3 regions of the Anaerobacillus sp. 63XJN7_4_ISO-PGPR-S23-413 genome follow, and region 2 is predicted to be linked to each of the others. Evidence: predicted binding sites of a transcription regulator. Region 2 holds the regulator's gene; each other region holds the start of a gene.

Region 1 (4,277 bases), 870 kb from region 2:
AAATAAGTCCTTTAAGGCGAAAAGACCATGTGGCGTTTGAACGTATTTGCTTTTAATCGCTCGACTTACCGTGGACTCGTGGACATCTGCTTCCATCGCTACTTCCCTCAAGGTTATTGGAGAAAGCTCACTAATCCCATTTCTCAAAAAATTTTGTTGGTGAACAATAAAAACGCCCATTATTGCTCGAAGCGTTTGCTTTCTTTGCTCAATACTTTTTAATAACCAGCTGACTTGCTGATATTTATCCTTTAGATACTCTTCCGCTTCGTTATTTTTAAAAGAACGGTAGGCGTTGCTCACTTTCATTGCTGGTAAATCGTCATCAAGTAATGCAATAGAGAATCTACCATTTTTCTCTTCTATCATGACATCTGGAACAATGTAGGATGGTTTATCAATACCCCACTTTGATCCTGGACGAGGATCGAGATCAGCTACTATATCCGCAGCCCGCTGTATATGCTCCACCGGAACATGAAATTCTCTCGAGAGTTCACGATATTTCTTTTCTGCTAGCGCTTTCAAATGATAGGAAACAAGATCTCGAGCAAGCTCGAAAATTTCTCCCGACTCATTTAACTGTAAAAAGAGACATTCGGAAAGAGAGCGCGCCCCTATACCTGGTGGGTCAAGTAATTGAATCTCTCTAATGGCTTCAGTGATCTCAAAGTGCTCGACATCAAAGTAATTCATTACCTCCGTCTCATTTATTCTTAAGTAACCACTTTCATCAATATTATCAATTAAATAATGCACAACGGCTTCCCTTTTACGTGGAAAGTGTAGACACCTCGCCTGATCGTGTAACTCATCATGCAAACTTTTTCTTGTTTCAGCGTATTCGAGTGGATCTTTTTTAAGCCCCGTATCATAAGAGCGTTTTGAAGAACGAACGCCACCATCCCATGAAGGGGAGTGTAATTCAATTAATGGATTTTCAAGAGCCTGTTCTTTCACGTACTCCAGTAATTCGACCGTAGAATATTGGAGTATAGAAATCGCTTGATGCAACTGGGTTGTCATGACTAATTTCGTTGTCTGCTTTTGTATCAATCCTAATTCCATCGCAATCCCTCCACCTTCATCATACTATATCGCTTCATTTTATGGTATGAAAAAAATGAAAATGACCAGAATTTTCTGTTTTTTAAAAGGGGATTTTGACACCATTTTTAAAGAAAATGATGAAATAGCCCGTCCCTTAGTCAAATTTCTACATAAACTGTCTTATAGAGAGAGAAAAAGGAGGCAAATGCCATGGATTTAGCTGTATATGGAATTGCTTTGCTTCCAGTCATCATTGGAGTTGTACACCTTTTTAAGGTGTTTGGTTTTCCGGTAAGGTTCTTACCGATTCTTTCCATTGGAATCGGAATTGTAATGAGCCACATTTATGTTGAACCGGAAGACTTCAAAAAAGCCTTCTTTATAGGATTATGGCTTGGACTATGCGCTACTGGAATGCACTCAGGCTTCAAACACACGATGAGTGGAGCAATCAGCAAAGGACATGACGATGACAAAGATAAGCCCTGATAGAAGGTAAGACTGATCGCAAGAAGAGTGGACGAGTTCTACTCTTCTTTTTTTCTGTTCAAAATGAAGGATATTATTCATTCCCTGGATCTAAGCGAACAAAGATGACATTTATCATAAAAAAATCCCCTTCACACTAGCGAAAGGGATTGGAATTATGTAATTGGTGCGCCCGGAGGGATTCGAACCCCCGACTGACGCGGTACCGGAAACCACCGCTCTATCCGACTGAGCTACGGGCGCGCTTCATTAGCGCAAGGATTATTATACGATATGCCCCCTTTTTTTGCAAGGTGAATTTCATAGCTTCCAAGTGACGATCAATGAGTAATCAATAGTGTATAAGAGCATTTTATCTATACCATGTTAATGAACGCTGTTGCTTTTTTACTCTGGTGAACGGTGAGGTATTAACAATATTGGCCAAAGCTATTATCCAAACATTTCATTCATATCATAGAAAAGGTATCGCTTCAGTTCTTGACGTCTCACCTGTCTCATAGTAAAGTTATACCAAACATATGTTCTGTTAGGTGGAGATGATCATGTTCCAATTAAGTAAAGAAGAAACGAAGGCATTAAGAAACTACCTCTTACTTCCTTACCTGAAAAGAGTGCTGGAAATTGACACGAAATGGGTGAACCATTCGAAAATGAAACTTCCGCGCCCTTATCTGGAACTAATTCATGCCGCTATAACGTTAGCCTCCTCTGACTTAAAATGGGCAAAAGCAATGCTTCATGATAGAGGAATCCGCGTCTATATAGAAGATACGAAAGAAGATGTTGTGATTTGCAAAGTATATTGTCGAGGTTACAATCAAACATACCGCTATTCTTCCATTCAAATACGTAATCAGGTAGAAAGACGAATTTTAGCCTACTTTTTAGCAGACGATCGATTAAAAAAAAGGAACATTCGCTCTGTTTAAAATAAAGGGATGCGGGGAAAATGGGTGTATGTGGTTAAAGAAAAATCAAACCCTTTTCATCGATTAAAAAATAGGACAGCACTTCATTTGACCTATATTGACCTTTTAGGTATGATGAACATACAGCAACTACATATTCCACAAATATAAGGGAGGAATTTAAAATGGTTTTAATTCCAACGGTAATTGAACAAACAAACCGCGGTGAGAGAGCGTACGACATTTATTCTCGTCTTCTTAAGGACCGTATTATTATGCTAGGAACAGCAATTGACGACAACGTATCAAACGCAGTCGTTGCACAACTTCTTTTCCTTGCTGCTGAAGACCCAGATAAAGACATCTCACTTTATATCAACAGCCCTGGTGGTTCAATCACTGCAGGTATGGCGATTTACGATACTATGCAATTCATTAAGCCAAAAGTATCAACAATCTGCATCGGTATGGCTGCTTCAATGGGTGCCTTCCTACTTGCTGCTGGTGAACCTGGTAAGCGCTATGCTCTACCAAACAGTGAAGTAATGATTCACCAACCGCTCGGTGGTACTCAAGGTCAGGCTTCTGACATTGAAATTCACGCAAAACGCATCATCCAAATGCGCGAGAAGCTAAACAAAATTCTTTCTGAGCGCACAGGTCAACCACTTGAAACAATCGATCGCGACACAGATCGTGACCGTTTCATGGAAGCGACTGAAGCGAAAGAATACGGCTTGATTGATGAAGTAATGGAAAAGAAAGCATAAGATAGACCCTAAAAAGCCTTTCCCTACATTGTTGGGAAAGGCTTTTTCTTTCTTAGAATAGGCGTTGTTTTTGAACCATCTGCTATTTGAGCAGCCAATGAACCACAATGGATGATCCCACTCTCTATAACTCTATTCTCTTAAGAATGTTTCGCAACGTTAACAATTTAATGCAAAACAAAAACCTGGCACACAGCCAGGTTTTGCTAATCTTTTTGAATAAAATCAATTAATGAAGACATCGCATCTTCTTCATCATTACCATCAACAGTTAAAATAACAGAAGAACCAGTACCAACAGCAAGGCTCATGATGCCCATGATGCTTTTGGCATTAACTTTTTTACCGTCCTTCTCAAGGAAGATATCCGAGTTAAATCGGTTTGCTTCCTGTACAAACAGAGCTGCTGGACGTGCCTGTAATCCTGTATCCAAAGTAACCACAACTTCTTTTTGAATCACTTGTTCATTCCTCCCCTTATTTAAAACAGTCGATCAGAACACCAGAAGCGCTATACCAGTTTCCCTTGCACTCGCCACTTTCAAACTAAAGCTATGATAGCTCATTTTGTGGCCTCTCGATTTTAAATTTACTAAAGTGTTAAATTACCTAAAAAAGTAAGCGCTATCTCGAAAGGTGAAAAATTTAGAAAAACGCTATTTCCAATGCTTTCATTAAGAAAAATAGGGTTTTTCTTTGAAGATTCATGCTATCTATTGTACTGCTAGAAAACAACCTTCCACCATTATAGGTGGAAGCTTTTTTCTAACTTGTCCGAAAGGCTTAGGAGATCGGTTTACCATCACGAAGCTTATCAGCAATCTGGTCAATCTTTCGTAATCTATGATTGATTCCTGATTTACTAATAGCTCCTCCAGTAACCATCTCACCGAGTTCTTTCAGTGTAACATCTTGATGCTTCACGCGAAGTTCAGCGATCTCTCTTAACTTATCAGGAAGAATTTCTAAACCAACTTCCTTTTGGATGAAGCGAATATTCTCAACCTGTCGAAAAGCCGCGCCTACCGTTTTATTCAAATTAGCCGTTTCGCAATTC
Region 2 (4,277 bases):
TGTACAGGATAGGTAGGAGCCATAGAAGTCGGACCGCCAGGTTCGATGGAGGCGTCGGTGGGATACTACCCTGGCTGTACTGACATTCTAACCCAGCACCGTGATCCGGTGCGGAGACAGTGTCAGGTGGGCAGTTTGACTGGGGCGGTCGCCTCCTAAAGTGTAACGGAGGCGCCCAAAGGTTCCCTCAGAATGGTTGGAAATCATTCGCAGAGTGTAAAGGCACAAGGGAGCTTGACTGCGAGACCTACAAGTCGAGCAGGGACGAAAGTCGGGCTTAGTGATCCGGTGGTTCCGCATGGAAGGGCCATCGCTCAACGGATAAAAGCTACCCTGGGGATAACAGGCTTATCTCCCCCAAGAGTCCACATCGACGGGGAGGTTTGGCACCTCGATGTCGGCTCATCGCATCCTGGGGCTGAAGTAGGTCCCAAGGGTTGGGCTGTTCGCCCATTAAAGCGGTACGCGAGCTGGGTTCAGAACGTCGTGAGACAGTTCGGTCCCTATCCGTCGCGGGCGCAGGAAATTTGAGAGGAGCTGTCCTTAGTACGAGAGGACCGGGATGGACACACCGCTGGTGTACCAGTTGTTCCGCCAGGAGCATAGCTGGGTAGCTACGTGTGGAAGGGATAAGTGCTGAAAGCATCTAAGCATGAAGCCCCCCTCGAGATGAGATTTCCCACAGCATGAAGCTGGTAAGATCCCTTAGAGATGATGAGGTAGATAGGTTCGGGGTGGAAGCGTGGCAACACGTGGAGCTGACGAATACTAATCGATCGAGGGCTTAACCTAAACGAAAAGCGAAGTAAGCCGTTGAAATCCGACAAGCGTTGGAGGCTTTTGACTCAGACGCGCTTTATGCGTCAGAATCAAAAGGTGAAACGATCGAGGATTTGGCTTACGTAGCTGAGCATATTGGAAAGTTGTGCGTGCTATCTAGTTTTCAGGGAACACCTGAAATAAGGAAGTTCGATTAAGTGCCACCACGTCCTGTGGTGAACACCGAACGGCTAACATCCTGTTAGTCTAGTGATGATGGCGAAGAGGTCACACCCGTTCCCATGCCGAACACGGAAGTTAAGCTCTTCAGCGCCGATGGTAGTTGGGGGATCTCCCCCTGCAAGAGTAGGACGTCGCTAGGCAACATAAGAGAAGCGAGAGACCTGAGGGTTTCTCGCTTTTTTTGTATTTCTTTCTCAACAATTTTAGATAGCTAGTTCTGTTTTAAAAGATCGCGGAATTAATTTTTCTGTTTGCACAATTGTTTTGCCTTACTATCGCAGAGTAATTCCTCAAGCATCTAAATACCTGATCGGATATATTCTCTATCTAAGCACTCTATATAATAGAGAAATATAAGCAATTCATATTGCAGGGTTAAGAAACTTTTAATGAAAAATTTTGCTACCCTTATGTAGCAAATAAATTATTCGAGTCTAATCGTATTTTTTTGTTTAATAGTTTTCTGAAGAAAATTTTAGTTGCTCTATTAAAAGGTGAAAACTAGAGAAAAAAGAGTCTTGGATTTATCTTAAATGGTAATGCTTTATACAGAAGAACTACGATAGGCTTGTTGCTTTGCAATCCTTGATAAAAACGTTATAATATATTTAACGTCAAATATAGTCAAAGTCAGTATGGGGACGGAGAGGAGGGAACTACGTGAGGAATGTTTCCGATATTATTGAAGCATATCTAAAGAAAATTTTAATGGTGGATGGAAGGGATGCTGTTGAAATAAAGCGAAGTGAAATAGCAGATAAATTTCAATGTGTTCCCTCGCAAATTAATTATGTAATAAATACCCGCTTTACGATTGAAAAAGGCTATATTGTGGAAAGTAAGAGAGGTGGAGGGGGTTATATACGGATCGTTAAAGTTAAACCCGAAACCCACGCTGATTTAATAGACGAAATGATACAGATCGTCAAAAATCAAGTGCCACAAGTAGTTTCAGAAAATATTATTCTTCGTTTACATGAAGAAGAGGTAATTTCGGAGCGAGAAGCGAAGTTAATGTTAAGCGTACTAGATCGTACTGTGATTACTATAGAATTACCAGTTAGAGATCATCTGCGTGCGAATATGTTGCGTGCCATGCTAACTGCTTTAAAATATAAATAAATTTTATACTTTTTAGGGTAGAGAAGGAGGGTTGCCCTATGACTTGTCAGGAATGTGGTGAGCGCCCTGCTACGCTTCATTTCACTAAGATTATTAATGGTGAAAAAACAGAGTTTCACATTTGTGAGAAGTGTGCTAAGGAAAAAGGTGAGGTTGAGCCAGGCACTAACCATTTTTCTATCCATAACTTATTATCGGGATTACTAAATTTCGATACCCCTATTGAGGAGAATCCAGCTCAGTCTTTTTATAAAAAAGAGCCAATACACTGTCCAAAGTGTGGGTTGACCTATCAACAATTCACTAAGATTGGAAGATTTGGGTGTTCTGAGTGCTACAAAACCTTTTCGGATAACTTGGATCCTATACTTAAAAAAGTTCATGGGGGCAATACTGTTCACGCTGGAAAAGTTCCGAAGAGGGCTGGAGCAGCGATAGAAATTGAACGCAAAGTTCAGAACTTAAGAAGCAAAATGAAAGAGTATATCCAGCATGAAGAATTTGAAAAAGCTGCAGAAACTAGAGATTTGATTCGTTCCCTTGAAGAAAAGAGCAAATGGGAAGGGGGAGCATAATGTCACTTCAGCATTTTATCAGTGAAGCCGTAAGCCCATGGATGAAAGATGAGGGTCCAGATTCTGATATTGTCATGAGCAGTCGGGTCCGATTTGCACGTAACTTAAAGAATTATGTTTTTCCGATCGTTTCAAACAGTGAGGATAATTTACAAGTTATAAAAGAAGTTCGACAACAGTTTACAGATATTCCAGACGACCAGATTGGTGAACTTGAATTAATTGAAATGGATGAGTTAAAACCTATCGAGAAGAGAGTTCTTGTGGAGAAGCACTTGATTAGTCCTAACCTTATCGAACACTCAAATAACGGCGGTGTGCTTCTGAGCGAGAATGAAACGGTTAGTATAATGATTAATGAAGAAGATCATTTTCGTATTCAATGTCTAGTTGCAGGGTTCGAACTGAAGAAGGCGCTAACCATTGCAAATTCATTAGATAACTGGATTGAAGGAAAAGTTGACTACGCATTTGATGAAAGAAAAGGATATTTAACAAGTTGTCCTACTAATGTGGGAACCGGCATGCGAGCTTCTGTTATGCTACACCTCCCTGCGCTTGTATTAACACAGCAATTAAACCATATTATTCCGGCTATCAACCAGCTCGGTCTTGTCGTAAGAGGTAGCTATGGGGAAGGTAGCGAAGCGCTAGGTAATATTTTTCAGATATCAAATCAGATCACTCTTGGAAAGACAGAAGATGACATCATCGAAGATTTACAAGGTGTGGTTATGCAAGTTATCGAAAAAGAACGTGCTGCTAGAAGGGCACTTCTAGATAACTCCCGAATTGAGTTAGAGGATCGTATTTATCGTGCCCTTGGTGTTCTGCAGAACAGCAGAATTATTCAATCAAAAGAAGCAGCTAAGTGTTTGTCAGATGTAAGACTTGGTATTGATTTAGGTCTTGTAAAAGGCTTATCTAAATCGATATTGAATGAATTGCTTATCCTAACTCAACCAGGTTTCTTACAGCAGTATGCTGGGGCAAGTCTTACCCCTACGGAACGAGATATCAAACGTGCTACTTTAATTAGAGAAAGACTTGAACTTGAAGATCAACTAACGAAGAATTTGGAGGGTGATGAACAATGATGTTTGGACGATTTACAGAACGTGCCCAGAAAGTACTTGCTTTAGCACAAGAAGAGGCGATCCGACTTGGCCATAACAACGTTGGTACTGAACATATCTTACTTGGGTTAGTCCGTGAAGGTGAAGGTATTGCAGCCAAAGCGTTAACAGCACTTGGACTTGGCTCAGACAAGATTCAAAAAGAAGTAGAGAAGTTAATTGGACGCGGACAGGATTCTGTTCAATCCATTCACTATACACCACGAGCTAAAAAAGTGATTGAATTATCGATGGATGAAGCACGTAAGTTGAGCCATTCCTATGTAGGTACTGAACATATTCTACTTGGCTTAATTCGCGAGGGTGAAGGTGTTGCTGCACGCGTACTTAATAACTTAGGGGTAAGCTTAAATAAAGCTCGTCAGCAGGTTCTACAATTGTTAGGTAGTAATGAAAGCTCTTCTTCTAGTCATCAAGCTGGAGGAGCGAGCGCAAATACTCC
Region 3 (4,277 bases), 510 kb from region 2:
CCTCCCTATATAGCTCATCTATGATCAGCATATTACTCATTATTTTAAGATATGCCTTTAATAAAGTAGGCAACAAAAAAAGGAACCACCTTTGGTTCCTTTAATTGGAATTGTAGTTGATGTGATAAGACGCGCGTTCTGTAAGTACGATCAGCTCGTCTGAATGCTTTTTAACATCGTTTATATCTTCTAAAGGAATTTCAAAAGTGGAGTGTGGAAGAGGGGCTGTAGCTTCGTCTGAAATGACTTTGCCCTCGCCTTTAAGTTGAAGGAGTGTCGAAGCCGTGTAATCATCGACGGTCTCCCCTCTGTGTTGAAATACAAAATCTTCGAGTTTCATGATGGTTTTATCGAGATCGTCTTGTTCTTTTTTCTCAATGATAAGATGTCCGCCTACCCATTCAGTAAGCGTGTTACGAACTTCTGTTAGCATAGTTGACGCATTCATTTTATCACCTCACTATCAAATTTCCCCATTTATACATTGGATAAACAGTACAAATGAACTTGGCAAAGAGATGATGATATACTTGTGCTATGTAAATATATAAAGGATGAATGTCATGAAAACAATAACAATCGATGAAGTTTTGGAAAGCAAGATGCTCTTATTGGATGTTCGTACACCGGCAGAATATGAAAAGTTTCATATCCCAGGTGCTGTGAACCTACCTATTTTCTCTAATGAAGAAAGAGAAATTGTCGGAACAACATATAAGAAAAAAGGAACTGAAGCAGCGAAGGAATTAGGGATTTCTCTTGTTTCGCCCTTACTTCCTGAGTTTTATAAACGAGCGAAGGAAATAACAAAAGGTAAAGAATTTGCTATTTACTGCTGGCGAGGCGGAATGAGAAGTAAAAGTTTGACAGTTATTTTTGACATGATGGGACTGCCATGCCGACAGCTAGAAGGAGGTATTCGTTCCTACAGACAAAAAGTGACGGCTGGTTTAGAATACTTAGCGAATCAGACGACACCCTATCTTGTTTTGGAAGGACTAACCGGTACATCTAAAACTGAAATACTGAATGATTTAGAAGAGAAGGGCTATCCTGTTCTTGATCTTGAGGGACTTGCAGCTCATCGAGGTTCTGTATTTGGAAGAGTTGATTTGCCTGAAAGAAGTCAAAAAGAATTTGAAGCCATGCTATACCATAGACTAGGAGAAATTGGAGAAACGTCTTATTACATCATTGAATCTGAAAGTAAGCGACTTGGAAATATTATCATTCCAGAGTTTATTTTAGAAGGCAAACAAAAAGGGACGCGTATACAAGTCCACGCCCCGCTTTCTTATCGAATTCGTACGATCTTAAATACGTATCATCCTGAACATCATCACGAAGAAATCACAGGAGCTATTAACAAAATTGAGAAGCGATTTTCGAATGAAGATAAAGAAGTAATTGCCGATGCTCTTGCTGAGAATGACTATGCCTTGATTGTTGAACGGCTCCTGATTTATTATTATGATCCTCGTTATGAATACAAAGCATATGAGAACGAAGGTAACATTATTAACCTAACGTATGATTCACTTGAGGAAGGAACTAAACTTGTCCAGAATGAAGTAGATCGCTTCGAGATTAAGCTTCGATCAGAAGGCGAGAAAGTTTCGCTTTAATGGATTTTCTTTCTTCAGGAAGCTGTTCATTGTTATACCGTTCAATAAGGTCATCAATGCGTTTAAAATACAAGTGACTTACCCATGCGACATAGCTTCTGTAAACGGGCGACTTTAGAAAATGAATCAACATATTGTCGTCGGGGCCAAAGTAGTATGTTTTATCATCAAAGAAGGTAGAAAAGCGTCTGAAGGATAATTTGGTGAATGAGTTGTCCAATTCAAATCGAAATTTGTTGAGGGCATCCGGAATTAAACGAATTGTGAACACATCATCATTATCAAACATTTCCTTAGGCGTGGGTAAGATTAAATATGGATATTCCCGATCATCAAGGGCAATGAAGAAATCCTCAGGCGTCTCGTGACAGCTAGGCACTCGTTTGACGGTTGTTTCAACAATCAATTGATAGACTGAATCATTCATAAGATATCCTCCCTTTGTAATCTATCATCATTGTTACCGTACTAGTAAACTTGTATACCCCTTTGTCGAAAAGTAGTTATTACAATCTATTATCCAACCTCTGAAAAAATTCCTCTATTTCAAATATTACAAATATTTTTAAGGACCATATATGAATGATATTTTCCTGAGTCGTTAATCAGTTAGAAAAAAATAAAATTTGGATGAGCAAAAGACTTGAAAGTCAAAGATAGTCAAATTATAATATGGTTACAAGGTCAAAGATAGTCAAAGTCAAAGCGAGTATCTTTCACCTTTTATCTTAATTTCATAAAATGTACGTTATATATATTATAAGGAGGCCATCATATGCTTTGTGATCATTGTCAACAAAATCAAGCATCGGTTCAACTTAATGTCCAGATGAATCAGAATAAGAAACAAGTACACCTTTGTAGTACGTGTTACGCAAAAGTGATGAATGGTCAAACTGCATCATCACCAAAAGGTCAAATGGATGAGTTCTTTCAATCCTTTATGAACCAATCAGGTCAACATGGATTTAACGCACAACAGGAGGGGCCGCAAACCGAGTTTGGAAATGGAAAAGGTGGCTTACTTGATGACTTGGGACGAAATCTTTCTGACGCCGCAAAAGCTGGATTAATTGATCCGGTTATCGGGAGAGAGAATGAAGTATCAAGAGTGATTGAGACGTTAAACCGCCGAAATAAAAACAACCCTGTCTTGATTGGGGAAGCTGGTGTCGGGAAGACAGCCATAGCGGAAGGCCTTGCTCTTCGGATAACAGAGGGCAATGTCCCTTCTAAGCTAAAAAACAAAGAAATTTATTTACTTGATGTAGCTTCACTCGTTTCAAACACAGGTGTTCGTGGTCAATTTGAAGAGCGGATGAAACAGTTAATTTCTGAGCTTCAAAGTAGAAAGAATGTTATTTTGTTCGTGGATGAACTACATCAAATCGTTGGAGCTGGATCTGCTGAAGGCTCAATGGATGCAGGTAACATTTTGAAACCAGCGTTAGCTAGAGGTGAACTTCAGTTAATTGGGGCAACCACTCTCAAAGAGTATCGCCAGATTGAGAAAGACGCAGCGCTTGAGCGTCGCTTCCAACCAGTTATGGTTAATGAGCCAACGGTAGATGAAGCCATTGAAATATTGAAAGGTTTGCAGTCTAAGTATGAAGACTATCATGAAGTCAAGTACACAGATGAAGCCATTAAAGCATGTGTAACATTGTCTAATCGTTTCATTCAAGACCGCTTCTTGCCAGATAAAGCGATCGATTTAATGGATGAAGCAGGGGCGAAATTGAACTTAACGTTTGCAGAGTCTAGCCACGATGAAATTCAGCAACGTCTAACAGAAATAGCTGCTGAAAAAAATAAAGCAGCCGAAGCAGAAGATTATGAGCGTGCTGCCAAGTTAAGAACTGAAGAATTACAGCTTGAGGAGCAGCTTGAGCAATCGCTGAAAAATAAATCAAGTGTGAATCATTTAGTGTCTCTTGAAGAGATTCAACACATTATAGAAGGAAAAACAGGTATTCCAGTACGTAAACTTCGCGAAGATGAACAAACGAAAATGAAAAATCTTGCGGATCGACTTAATGCGAAAGTAATTGGTCAGGAAGATGCCGTAAATAGAGTCGCTAAAGCGATTCGCAGAAGTCGTGCCGGATTGAAACGTCAAAATCGTCCAATAGGTTCCTTCCTATTCGTTGGACCAACAGGAGTCGGTAAAACAGAGCTATCCCGATCACTTGCAGAAGAAATGTTTGGTGATCGTGAAGCCATGATCCGTCTTGATATGAGTGAGTATATGGAGAAACACTCTGTATCTAAGTTAATCGGCTCGCCTCCTGGTTATGTTGGTCATGAAGAAGCTGGGCAATTAACCGAGCGAGTAAGACGTAAGCCATATAGCATCATATTAATTGATGAAGTTGAAAAAGCTCATCCTGATGTTCAAAATATGTTCTTACAAATTCTTGATGATGGACGATTAACTGATAGTCAAGGTAGAACTGTTAGCTTTAAAGATACGGTTATTATTATGACAAGTAATGCTGGAACGTCAGAGCGCAGAATTACAGTTGGTTTTGAATCAGCTGAAAGCTACACGGATGTGATGGAGAGTCTTGGTGGTTACTTTAGACCCGAGTTCTTGAATCGCTTTGATGGAATTATTCCATTTAAATCACTCGAACAATCCAGTCTCGTTAC

What was found. The regulator CtsR, encoded in region 2, represses protease genes until heat stress. The targets are predictions, from matches to a motif close to ATGGTCAATAAAGGTCAAACA.
Region 1: the regulator CtsR is predicted to act here: its motif matches at 2,556-2,576, upstream of clpP (ATP-dependent Clp endopeptidase proteolytic subunit ClpP).
Region 3: the regulator CtsR is predicted to act here: its motif matches at 2,306-2,326, upstream of AC0VYO_RS03445 (ATP-dependent Clp protease ATP-binding subunit).

The regions. Positions count from the first base shown of each region.
Region 1 covers NZ_CM149688.1:3,504,285-3,508,561, forward strand. The annotation lists gene rpoN (RNA polymerase factor sigma-54) at 1-1,068, opposite strand, end outside; gene AC0VYO_RS18410 (hypothetical protein) at 1,261-1,539, shown strand; tRNA gene AC0VYO_RS18415 (tRNA-Arg) at 1,704-1,782, opposite strand; gene AC0VYO_RS18420 (YhjD family protein) at 2,085-2,471, shown strand; gene clpP (ATP-dependent Clp endopeptidase proteolytic subunit ClpP) at 2,636-3,220, shown strand; gene AC0VYO_RS18430 (HPr family phosphocarrier protein) at 3,427-3,681, opposite strand; gene whiA (DNA-binding protein WhiA) at 4,004-4,277, opposite strand, start outside.
Region 2 covers NZ_CM149688.1:107,434-111,710, forward strand. The annotation lists rRNA gene AC0VYO_RS00570 (23S ribosomal RNA) at 1-792, shown strand, start outside; rRNA gene rrf (5S ribosomal RNA) at 1,026-1,142, shown strand; gene AC0VYO_RS00580 (CtsR family transcriptional regulator) at 1,663-2,124, shown strand; gene AC0VYO_RS00585 (UvrB/UvrC motif-containing protein) at 2,163-2,699, shown strand; gene AC0VYO_RS00590 (protein arginine kinase) at 2,741-3,796, shown strand; gene clpC (ATP-dependent protease ATP-binding subunit ClpC) at 3,793-4,277, shown strand, end outside.
Region 3 covers NZ_CM149688.1:616,776-621,052, forward strand. The annotation lists gene ymzB (protein YmzB) at 101-448, opposite strand; gene mnmH (tRNA 2-selenouridine(34) synthase MnmH) at 564-1,625, shown strand; gene AC0VYO_RS03440 (hypothetical protein) at 1,588-2,052, opposite strand; gene AC0VYO_RS03445 (ATP-dependent Clp protease ATP-binding subunit) at 2,401-4,277, shown strand, end outside.